DNA from 2 places in the Nocardioides sp. Arc9.136 genome. Region 2 is predicted to be linked to the other one. Evidence: predicted binding sites of a transcription regulator. Region 2 holds the regulator's gene; the other holds the start of a gene.
What was found. Region 2 encodes HrcA, which represses chaperone genes, less so after heat shock. Its sites were predicted from a motif close to TTGGCACTCGNNNNNNNCGAGTGCCAA; they were not measured.
Positions count from the first base shown of each region.

Region 1 (5,409 bases), 640 kb from region 2:
GTCCTCGCCGGCGGACCCGCCTTCGGTGGCGACCCCGCCCGGGCGACCGCCGTCGGCGCGACGGCGTACGCCGCCTCGGTCGCCGAGGTCGTCGTGCTGCTCGAGCAGCTGCCCCGGCGGCTGCCGACGCGGGCACCGGAGCCGGCGAGCCCGGCGGAGGTGGAGGCGGCCTGGCTCGCCGAGTTCCGCCACGAGATCACGCCGTACGTGCTCCGGGCGCTGGCCGCCCGGCACCCGTTCGCCGTCCGGCCGGCGTGGTGGGCCGAGCTCGAGGAGCACGTCGAGCACGTCCTCGGCTGCCTGGCGTCCTCGCTGGTGACCGGTGACGAGACGATCATGGTCGAGGTCCGCGACTGGCTGACCCAGGTGCTCGCGGCCCGCGGTGCGGACGCCGTGCTGGTCCAGGACCTCTGGGAGCTGCTCGCGGTCCCGCTGCGCGGCCACCCGCTGGCCCGGGTGCACCTGGCCGGGTCCGCGCCCGTGGGCGGGACGACCGACGGCGGGTTCACCGACGGCCTCGCGACCTCGGTCTAGCCGCGCTCAGGCCAGCGGGCGCACGAGCAGCGCCGTGCCGGCGCCGGCGACGCGCGTGAGCACGACCGTCCCCGCCTCGTCCCCGCTCAGCGCCAGCCGCTTGCGCAGCTGCTCCGGCACGACGTCGACGCCGCGCTTCTTGATCGTCAGCGTGCCGATGCCGCGCTCGCGCAGGGCGGCGCGCAGCGCCTTCTCCCGGTACGGCAGCTCCTCGAGCACCTCGTAGCCGCGCGCGACGGGCGAGCGGTACGCCGCGTCGCCGGTGACGTAGGCGATGTGCTCGTCGACCAGCCCGCCCTGCACGGCGGCCGCCACGGCGGTCACCAGGCCGGCGCGGACGACGGCACCGTCCGGCTCGTAGAGGTAGCGGCCGACCGGGCGCACCCCGACGCCCGCCTCGCCGAGCGGCGGGGCGTCCTCGTCGGTCAGCGTGGCCAGGCCCCCCTCGCCGATCACGGTCGCGCGGCGGCCGGTCGTCGCGAGGCCGCCGGACCACAGCGCGGCCTCCTTGACCTCGCCGTGGTCGCTGACCCACTCCGCCTCGACCCCGTCGGGCACCAGCGCGTGCGGGATGCCGGGGGCCACCTTCACGCAGGAGTCGCGGCGCAGGAGGCGCTCGACGAACGGCCAGGGCGGGGTCCAGTCGTCGACGTCGAAGGTGCGCCCGCGGGCGCCCCGGCGCGCGGGGTCGGCGAAGGCGACGTCGAAGGGGGAGGGGTCGACCGTCGTCGCGTCGGCGACCATGACGGCCCCGGGCAGGTCGAGGGCGGCGAGGTTGGCCTCGGCGACCGCGACGCGGACCGGGTCGAGGTCGACCCCCGCGCAGGTGAGGCCGGCGCCGGCCGCCGCGACCAGGTCGCCGCCGATCCCGCAACCGAGGTCGACGAGCGTCCGCGCGGCGTACGCCTGCAGGCGGGCGGCGCGGTGCCGCGCGACGGGCAGCCGGGTGGCCTGCTCGAGGCCGTCGGGGGTGAAGTACATCCGGGCGGCCAGGTCGCCGAACTTGGCGCGCGCCCGCTCGCGCAGCCGGGCCTGGGTCAGCGCCGCGGCGGCGTGCTCGGGCGTCGCGTCCCGCCGCAGCGCGGTCTGGGCCGCGAGCGGCTCGGCCTCGACGAGCTCCTCGGCCCGGTCGAGCAGGGCCTGGCCGGCGTCGGTGAGCAGCCAGCGGAAGGCGTCGAGGTCCACCCCGCGATCCTCGCAGGCCGGGGGTCCCTGGCACTCGCGCGAGGTGAGTGCTAGTTTCTGTCCTGGCACTCTCCCCGTGAGTGTGCCAGCGCTTGCCTACCGAGCACGACCCCCGCGACGGCGTGCTCCGGGACCGCAGGCACCAGACGTGCACCACCCGCCTGAGACATCTGAGTTTGAAAGTGGAGGTCGACATCGTGTCGGTCAACATCAAGCCCCTCGAGGACCGCATCGTCGTCAAGCCGCTCGACGCCGAGCAGACCACGGCCTCCGGCCTGGTCATCCCGGACACCGCCAAGGAGAAGCCCCAGGAGGGCGAGGTCGTGGCCGTCGGCCCCGGCCGCTTCAACGACGACGGTGACGAGCGCGTCCCCATGGACATCTCCGTGGGCGACAAGGTCATCTACAGCAAGTACGGCGGCACCGAGGTGAAGTACTCCGGCGAGGAGTTCCTCATCCTCTCCGCGCGCGACGTCCTCGCGATCGTTTCCTGATCTCTCCCGGGTCGTGTGCCTGACGACGCGCTTCGGCGCGTCGGACGGCACACGACCCGGTCCTCTTTCCCGCACCACCTGCTAGGAGAGTCATGCCCAAGATCCTGGAGTTCGACGAGTCCGCCCGTCGCGCGCTCGAGCGCGGCGTCGACGCGCTCGCCAACGCCGTCAAGGTGACGCTCGGCCCCAAGGGCCGCTACGTCGTCCTCGACAAGAAGTGGGGCGCCCCGACGATCACCAACGACGGCGTGACCGTCGCCCGTGAGATCGAGCTGGACGACCCGTTCGAGAACCTCGGCGCCCAGCTGTGCAAGGAGGTCGCCACCAAGACCAACGACGTCGCCGGTGACGGCACCACCACCGCGACCGTCCTCGCCCAGGCGATGGTCCACGAGGGCCTCAAGGCGGTCACCGCCGGCGCCAATCCGATGGGCCTCAAGCGGGGCATGGACGCCGCGGCCGAGGCCGTCGGCAACGCCCTGCGCGACGCCGCCCGCGAGGTCGAGACCCGCGAGGACATGGCGTCGGTCGCGACGATCTCCTCGCGCGACAGCCACATCGGCGACCTGCTCGCGCAGGCCTTCGACAAGGTCGGCAAGGACGGTGTCATCACCGTCGAGGAGTCCAACACCATGGGCACCGAGCTGGACTTCACCGAGGGCATGCAGTTCGACAAGGGCTACATCAGCCAGTACTTCGTGACCGACCCCGAGCGGATGGAGGCCGTCATCGACGACCCCTACATCCTGCTGCACCAGGGGAAGATCTCCTCCGTCTCCGAGCTGCTGCCGCTGCTGGAGAAGGTCATCCAGGCCGGCAAGCCGCTCTTCATCCTCGCCGAGGACGTCGACGGCGAGGCGCTGTCGACGCTGGTGGTCAACAAGATCCGCGGCACGTTCAACGCCGTCGCGGTCAAGGCCCCCGCCTTCGGCGACCGCCGCAAGGCGATGATGCAGGACATCGCGACCCTGACCGGTGGTCAGGTCATCGCCCCCGAGGTCGGCCTCAAGCTCGACCAGGTGGGCCTCGAGGTCCTGGGCCGGGCGCGCCGCGTCGTCGTCACCAAGGACGAGACGACGATCGTCGACGGCGCCGGTGACGCCGCCGAGGTCGAGGGCCGCGTCAACCAGATCAAGGCCGAGATCGAGAACACCGACTCCGACTGGGACCGCGAGAAGCTCCAGGAGCGCCTCGCGAAGCTGGCCGGCGGCGTGTGCGTGATCAAGGTCGGCGCCGCCACCGAGGTGGAGCTGAAGGAGAAGAAGCACCGCATCGAGGACGCCGTCTCCGCGACGCGCGCCGCGATCGAGGAGGGCATCGTCCCCGGCGGTGGCTCCGCGATCATCCACGCCGTCTCCGTCCTCGACGACGACCTCGGCCTCACCGGTGACGAGGCCGTCGGCGTCCGCGTGGTCCGCAAGGCGGCCGACGAGCCGCTGCGCTGGATCGCCGAGAACGGTGGCGAGAACGGCTACGTCGTGACCACCAAGGTCCGCGAGCTCGGCGTCGGCAACGGCTACAACGCCGCCACCGGCGAGTACGGCGACCTGGTCGCCCAGGGCGTCCTGGACCCGGTCAAGGTCACCCGCTCCGCGCTGGTCAACGCCACCTCGATCGCGGCGATGCTGCTGACGACCGAGACGCTGGTCGTCGACAAGCCCGAGGAGGAGGACGAGACCGCGGCCGCAGGCCACGGTCACGGCCACGGTCACTGAGACCCAGCACCACCAGCACCACCAGCACCGAGACGGCGCCGGTCCCCGCGAGGGGGCCGGCGCCGTCGGCGTTCCCGAACCTGCCGCGAGCTCTGCCTCGTGATGCCCAGCGAGCGCCCCGGCGCCCGCTGGGCATCACGAGGCAGGAGCGGAGCGGCCCTCAGCAGTCGACCTCGAGCGCGGGCCGGTCGAGGCCGCGCAGGAGGTAGACCGGCCGGTCCGAGCAGCCGGTGCCGTGCCGCTCGTAGCGGGCCCGCACCGCGTCGTGCAGCTCCTCGGCGCCGGGGGCGCCCCACGCTCCCCACGGCACCCAGGCGACCAGCCAGGTCGGCGCGTCGGGGCCCTCGACCAGGGTGCGCAGGTCGCCGTACCGGTGGTCGAGGGTGCGCATCGGCAGGCTCCACAGGTGGGGGTACGGCGTGGCGAGGCCACTGCTCAGCTGCAGGTCCGCGCGGCCGCCGAAGACGACCAGGGTGTCGCCCGGCTCGGCGGCGGCGGCGATGGCGGTGCCGGTGTCGGCCTCGTGGAACTCCTGGTAGTCCAGCGCGTTCCAGCCCGCCCAGCCCAGCAGGCAGACCAGGGAGGAGACGGCGCTGAGCCCGATGACCACGCGCATCGTCCGGCCACGACCGGTGCGGTGCCGGGCCAGCAGCGCCGCGCACAGCGCGGTCGCGGGGACCAGCCCGAAGAGGTAGTCGCGCCAGTAGCTGCCGCCGAGCGCGAGCGCGAGGCCGTCGGCGACGACGATCCCGACCGTCGCGGCGGTGACCACCGGGTCGGCGCGCCACTCGCGGCGGACGTGGACGAGGAAGCCGCCGATGACCAGCAGCATCCCCGCGGCGAGGGCGGCGAAGGCGAGCGTCGCAGCCCGGGCGGCCGGTGCGTCGGCGCCGCTGTCGCCGAGGACGGCGGTCGCGTCGGTGCGGAAGCCGTAGACGGTGTACCAGACCTCCTCGAGGTGGACGCCGGCCGCGAGCGCCCAGGCCACCGTGGCCAGCACGGGTACGGCGACCCCGCCGACCGCGGCCGCGGCCAGGCGGGCGAACGTGCGCGTGTCCAGCCGGCCGGTGAGCCGGGCGGCGACCAGCAGGACGGCTCCGAAGGCCAGCCCGCCGACCAGGCTCTGCTTCATCCCGAGGGCGGTGGCCGCCAGCAGGCCCGCCAAGAACGCGTGCCCGGCCGAGTGGCGCTCGAGGGCCTCGAGCGCCAGCCAGATCGAGCCGAGCAGGAACGGCAGCGCCAGGATCTCGCCCTTCACCGCGACGGCGTCGATCACCGTGTTGGTGAGCAGCGCGGCGACGGCCACCGCGGTCCACCGCGCGGCCCGCTCGCTGGCCACCCGCCGGGCGACCGCGGCCGCGGCGAGGACGGCCAGCACGCAGGCGACCGCGCCCAGGACGCGGATCGCGTGCTCGCCGCCGACCCGGTCGGTCAGCGCGAAGACGGCGATCACCAGCGGGTGCCGGTCGACGAAGAGGTCG
Region 1 covers NZ_CP113431.1:3,614,451-3,619,859, reverse strand. The annotation lists gene OSR43_RS17440 (B12-binding domain-containing protein) at 1-534, shown strand, start outside; gene OSR43_RS17435 (class I SAM-dependent methyltransferase) at 541-1,719, opposite strand; gene groES (co-chaperone GroES) at 1,917-2,213, shown strand; gene groL (chaperonin GroEL) at 2,306-3,928, shown strand; gene OSR43_RS17420 (glycosyltransferase family 39 protein) at 4,089-5,409, opposite strand, start outside.
Region 1: the regulator HrcA is predicted to act here: its motif matches at 1,747-1,773, upstream of groES (co-chaperone GroES).

Region 2 (5,409 bases):
GGCGCGAGCGGACGCGGCCGTCACCGGAGCACTCCCGGCACGGCTCGGGGATGATCGTGCCGAAGCCGCGGCAGGCCGCGCACGGGCGCAGCGTGCGGATCTCGCCGAGGAACGAGCGCTGGACCTGGGCGACCTCGCCCTGGCCGCGGCAGGTCTCGCAGGGCACGGGGTGGCTGCCCGGCGCGGCACCGTCGCCGTGGCAGGTGGTGCAGAGCACCGCGGTGTCGACCTTGATCTCGCGGGTCACGCCGAACGCCGCCTCGGCGAGGTCGACCTCGAGCCGGATCAGCGCGTCCTGGCCGCGGCGCACGCGGGGCCGCGGGCCCCGCCCGCCGCCCGCGCCGCCGGGCTGGCCGCCGAAGAAGGCGTCCATGATGTCGGTGAACGAGAAGCCCGCCCCCTGGCCGAAGCCCGCCGCGCCGCCGCCGAACGGGTCGCCGCCGCGGTCGTACGCCGCACGCTTCTGCGGGTCCGAGAGCACCTCGTAGGCGGTGGAGACCTCCTTGAACCGCTCCTGCGCGTCCGGGTCGGGGTTGACGTCGGGGTGGTACTGCCGAGCCAGCCGCCGGTAGGCCTTCTTGATCGCGGTGTCGTCCGCGTCGCGGTCGACTCCGAGCAGCTCGTAGAGGTCCTGGCTCAACTGGGTTCCTTCGGTGATCGAGGTGAGAGAGGTACGCCGCGACGCGGGGCGGTCAGCCCTCGTCGAGGATGCGGGAGACGTAGCGGGCGACGGCGCGCACCGCGGACATCGTGCCCGGGTAGTCCATGCGGGTCGGGCCGACGATGCCCAACGTGGCGAGCGCCTCGTCGCGGGGGCCGTAGCCGGTGGCGACGACGCTCGTGGAGGCGAACTGCTCGTAGGGGCCCTCCGCGCCGATGCGCACCGTGACGGCGCCACCGGTCGTGGCCTCGCCGAGCAGGCGGAGCAGCACGACGTGCTCCTCGAGCGCCTCGAGGAGCGGCCGGACCGCGGAGTCGAAGGAGTCGCCGTACCGCGCGAGGTTGGCGGCACCGCCGACGGCGATCCGCTCGTCGGAGCGGTGGTCCTCCATCGCGTCGGCGAGGGTCTCGACGACCGCGCGGGTCACGCCGTCGTCGCGGTCGGGGGCGTCCCCGGGGACCTCCGGCACCGCCTCGCGAAGGCGGCGCACGGCGTCGGAGATCACCTCGCCGGTCGCGGCGTGGTTGACCCGCGAACGGAGGTCGGCGAGGGCTTCCTCGGACAGCTCGGCGGGCAGCTCGACCAGCCGCTGCTCGACGCGACCGGTGCTGAGGATGAGCACGACGAGGAGACGGTTCGGCGTGAGGGCGACGAGCTCGACGTGGCGCACCGTCGAGCGCGAGAGCGTGGGGTACTGGACCACGGCGACCTGGCGGGTCAGCTGGGAGAGCAGCCGCACCGAGCGGGTCACGACGTCGTCGAGGTCGACCGCCCCGTCGAGGAAGGAGGCGATGGCGCGCTTCTCCGCGCCGGTCATCGGCTTGACGGTGCTCAACCGGTCGACGAAGAGCCGGTAGCCCTTGTCCGTCGGCACCCGGCCGGCACTGGTGTGCGGCTGGGTGATGTAGCCCTCGTCCTCGAGGACGGCCATGTCGTTGCGGACCGTGGCGGGCGAGACGCCCAGCCCGTGGCGCTCGACCAGGGCCTTGGAGCCGACCGGCTCCTCGGTGGCCACGTAGTCCTCGACGATGGCCCGCAGCACGGCGAGCCTGCGGTCCTCCTGCACGTCGCCTCCCTACCTCTGGCACTCGTCACGACTGAGTGCCAACTGTAGCGCGCCGCGGTACCGCCTCGGGTCTCGCCGACCGAGACGTCGCCTTCCCCGAGAGCCACTACCGACGCATAGGTTAGGCTCACCTAAGTCACCCACCGCCGGCCCTGCCGAGGGAGCACCATGACCGTCGTCCCGAGCAGCACCACGCGCCACGACCCGAGCCGCCTCGCGGCCGCCGCCCGCAGCATCCTCTCCTGTCCCGCGAGCGTCCACCTGGTCGTCGACGGCGCCCCCGACGTCCTGGAGGGTCCGGAGGCCGAGGGCACGGGCATGCAGGACTGCGGAGGCGAGCCGACGTTCTCCACCGCGCTCGGCTCCGACCTCGCCGTGGTGGCGGCCGCCGGTCGCCGCGCCCTGCTCACCGTGCACAGCGGGCTGGGCCGCCCCGGCTCGGAGGACCGCGAGGCCACGCTGAGCATCGCCGGGCGCCTGGTCGTCCGCGGCCGGGAGACCTGCGAGTGCTGCGGGGACCCCCGCGACGTCGTCGCCCTGGAGCCGGACCTCGTCGCCCTGGGCCGGCGGGGTGCCGGCGCAGAGCAGCAGCTGCGGGTCGACGTGGCCAGCTTCCGCGCCGGCGAGCACCAGCTCAACCGCGGCTACCTCCAGCGCTCGGTCGAGCACGCCAACAGCCACCACCAGGAGGAGCTGCGCCGCGCGGTCTCCACCACGACCGGCACCCGGATGGGCGACGTCGTCGGCGTGGCGCTGGCGGACCTGCGCGCCGACCGGGTCGAGGTGCAGTGGGTGGGCCCCGAGGGGGCCGACCGCACCGTGCTGCACTTCCCCCGCGCGGCGCGCACCACCGCCGAGCTCGGCGACATGCTGCGCCGCGAGCTGCACCACGGCATGTGCTGACCGAGAGCCCGGGGCACGCCCGGGGCAGGTGCACCTAGGCTCCCCGAGTGACCTTCACCGAGATCGCCGACCGCGTCTGGGTGACCCGTCGCCCCTGGTACGACGTGACCACGACCGTCGTCGGCGGCGAGCGCGGGCTGGTGGTCGTCGACACCCACGCCTCCACCGCCGCGGGCCGCGAGCTGATTCGCGACGTGCGCGCCCTCGGCGCCGGTGAGGTCGTGGCGGTCGTCAACACCCACTGGCACCTCGACCACCTCCTGGGCAACGAGGCGTTCCGGGAGGTCTGGCCCGAGGTCCCGGTGCACGCCCACGAGGAGGCGCTCGCCGAGCTGGAGCGGGGCGCGGTCGCCGCGCTCGAGGAGCAGGCCGGGACCGACGAGGAGCACCGCGACGAGCTCCTCGCCAGCACCGTCGTGCCGCCCGACCACACCTTCTCCTCCGCCCGGGTCCTCGACCTCGGCGACCGCGCCCTCGAGCTGGTGCACCCCGGCCGCGGCCACACCTCGGGCGACCTCGTGCTCCGCGTGCCCGACGCCGACGTGCTGGTGGCCGGCGACCTCGTGGAGTCCTCGGCCCCGCCGTCGTTCGGCGAGGACTCCTGGCCGATGGACTGGCCGCTGAGCCTCGACATCGTGCTCGGGCTGACCACGGCGACCTCCGTCGTCGTGCCGGGGCACGGACCGGTCGTCGACCGCGAGTTCGTCGAGGAGCAGCGCAACACCATCGGCGTGCTGGCCGAGACCGCACGCGACCTGGCGACCCGCGGGGTGCCCCTCGGCGAGGCGCTCGACGCCGCCGAGTGGCCCTGGCCGCGCGAGCACGTGGCTACCGCGGTGGCGCGCGCCTACGCCCAGCTGCCGCGCAGCCAGCGGCGCTTGCCGCTGATCTGATCCGGGTAACGGGCCGCCATGAGCGAGCCCACCCCCGAGGACGCCGGCCGGGACGCGACCGGCATCGGCGACGACCAGCTGCCCGAGGACCTCCAGCCCGGCGAGGACAACCCGCTCGCCGAGGGGCTCGATCCCGGCGAGACCGCCGGCGACCTCCTCGAGGACGGCAAGCACACCGACCAGGAGCAGGCCCGGGAGCAGGCGCCGGAGCAGGGCGGCGCCCAGGACGGGTCGGGCACGTCACAGGACGGTTGACCCCGGCGCGCCGTGCGCGCGAGCGTCGGCGGGCCCGCCTAGCGTCGGTCGGGTGACCGACCGCTACGGACCCGACGTCCTCTCCACCGACTGGCGCGCCCCGAAGCGCGGCCGCGCCGTCGAGGCGCCCGCCGAGATCGGGGCCGTCGTGGAGGAGGTCAGCACCGACTGGGTCGGCGAGATCGTCGCCGTCGACCGCGACCTGCACACCGTCACCCTCGAGGACCGGCGCGACCGCCGCCGCACCTTCCCGCTCGGGGCCGGGTTCCTGCTCGAGGGCAAGCCCGTGATCCTCACGGCCCCGGTCCGTCGGACGGCGCCGGCCAGACCGACGCGCACCGCGTCGGGATCGATCGCGGTGCGCGACGCCAAGGCCCGGGTCGCGCGCGCCAGCCGGATCTTCGTCGAGGGCCGCCACGACGCCGAGCTCGTCGAGAAGGTCTGGGGCGACGACCTGCGCATCGAGGGCGTCGTGGTCGAGTACCTCGACGGCATCGACGACCTCTCCGAGCAGCTGCGCGACTTCCGACCCGGCCCGAACCGGCGCGTCGGCGTGCTCGTCGACCACCTCGTCAAGGGGTCCAAGGAGAGCCGGATCGCCGACGCCGTCCGTCGCACGCCGGTCGGCAAGCACGTGCTGATCGTCGGCCACCCGTTCATCGACATCTGGGCGGCCGTCAAGCCCGAGCGGCTCGGCCTGGATGCCTGGCCGGACGTCCCCCGCCACCTGGAGTGGAAGAAGGGCGTGTGCCAGCAGCTGGGCTGGCCCCACCGTGACCAGGCCGACATCGCGCGTGCCTGGAAGCACATCCTCTCCAAGGTGCACTCGTTCGGTGACTGCGAGCCCGCGCTGCTGGGTAGGGTCGAGGAACTGATCGACTTCGTCACCGAGGAGCAACCGTGAGCGACCCCTACGGCCCGCCGCCGTCCCAGGACCCGGCCGACCGGCCGCCCCACGGACAGCAGCCCTACGGCCAGCAGCCGTACGGCCAGCAGCCCGCACCGCAGTGGGGACAGCCGCAGTGGGGCCAGCAGCCACCGGGCGGCCAGCCGCCGTACCAGCCCTACCAGGGCGGCGGCCCGATGAACCCCGACGAGCGCACCTGGGGCGGCGCCGCCCACTGGTCGGCCCTGATCGGCGCCTTCGTGGCGATGGCGTTCCTCGGCCCGCTGCTGGTGATGCTCGTCAAGGGCAACCAGTCCGGCTACGTCCGCGCGCAGGCCGTGGAGTCGCTGAACTTCCAGCTCTCGATCCTGATCTACGGGCTCGTGTCGTTCGTCCTGGTCTTCGTGCTGATCGGCTTCCTGCTGCTGCCGATCGTCGGCATCGCGTGGCTGGTGCTGACGATCATCGGCTCGGTCAAAGCGAGCAACGGCGAGCTGTACCGCTACCCGCTGACGATCCGGATGGTCAGCTGAGGCTCACCCGAGCAGGTCACGCACCACGGCGTCGGCGAGCAGCCGTCCGTCGCGGGTGAGCACCAGCCGGTCCCCTCGCTCCACCAGCAGTCCCCGGCGCACGAGGTCGGGGACTGCTGCGTTCCCGGCCGCGTCGAGGACGGCACGGTCCAGGCCGTCGGCGAGGCGCAGCTCGAGCAGCACCCGCTCGACGCGCTGGTCCTCGGGCTCCA
Region 2 covers NZ_CP113431.1:2,977,655-2,983,063, forward strand. The annotation lists gene dnaJ (molecular chaperone DnaJ) at 1-640, opposite strand, end outside; gene hrcA (heat-inducible transcriptional repressor HrcA) at 693-1,727, opposite strand; gene OSR43_RS14475 (hypothetical protein) at 1,896-2,630, shown strand; gene OSR43_RS14480 (MBL fold metallo-hydrolase) at 2,678-3,523, shown strand; gene OSR43_RS14485 (hypothetical protein) at 3,542-3,778, shown strand; gene OSR43_RS14490 (DUF3097 domain-containing protein) at 3,831-4,682, shown strand; gene OSR43_RS14495 (DUF4870 domain-containing protein) at 4,679-5,197, shown strand; gene hemW (radical SAM family heme chaperone HemW) at 5,201-5,409, opposite strand, start outside.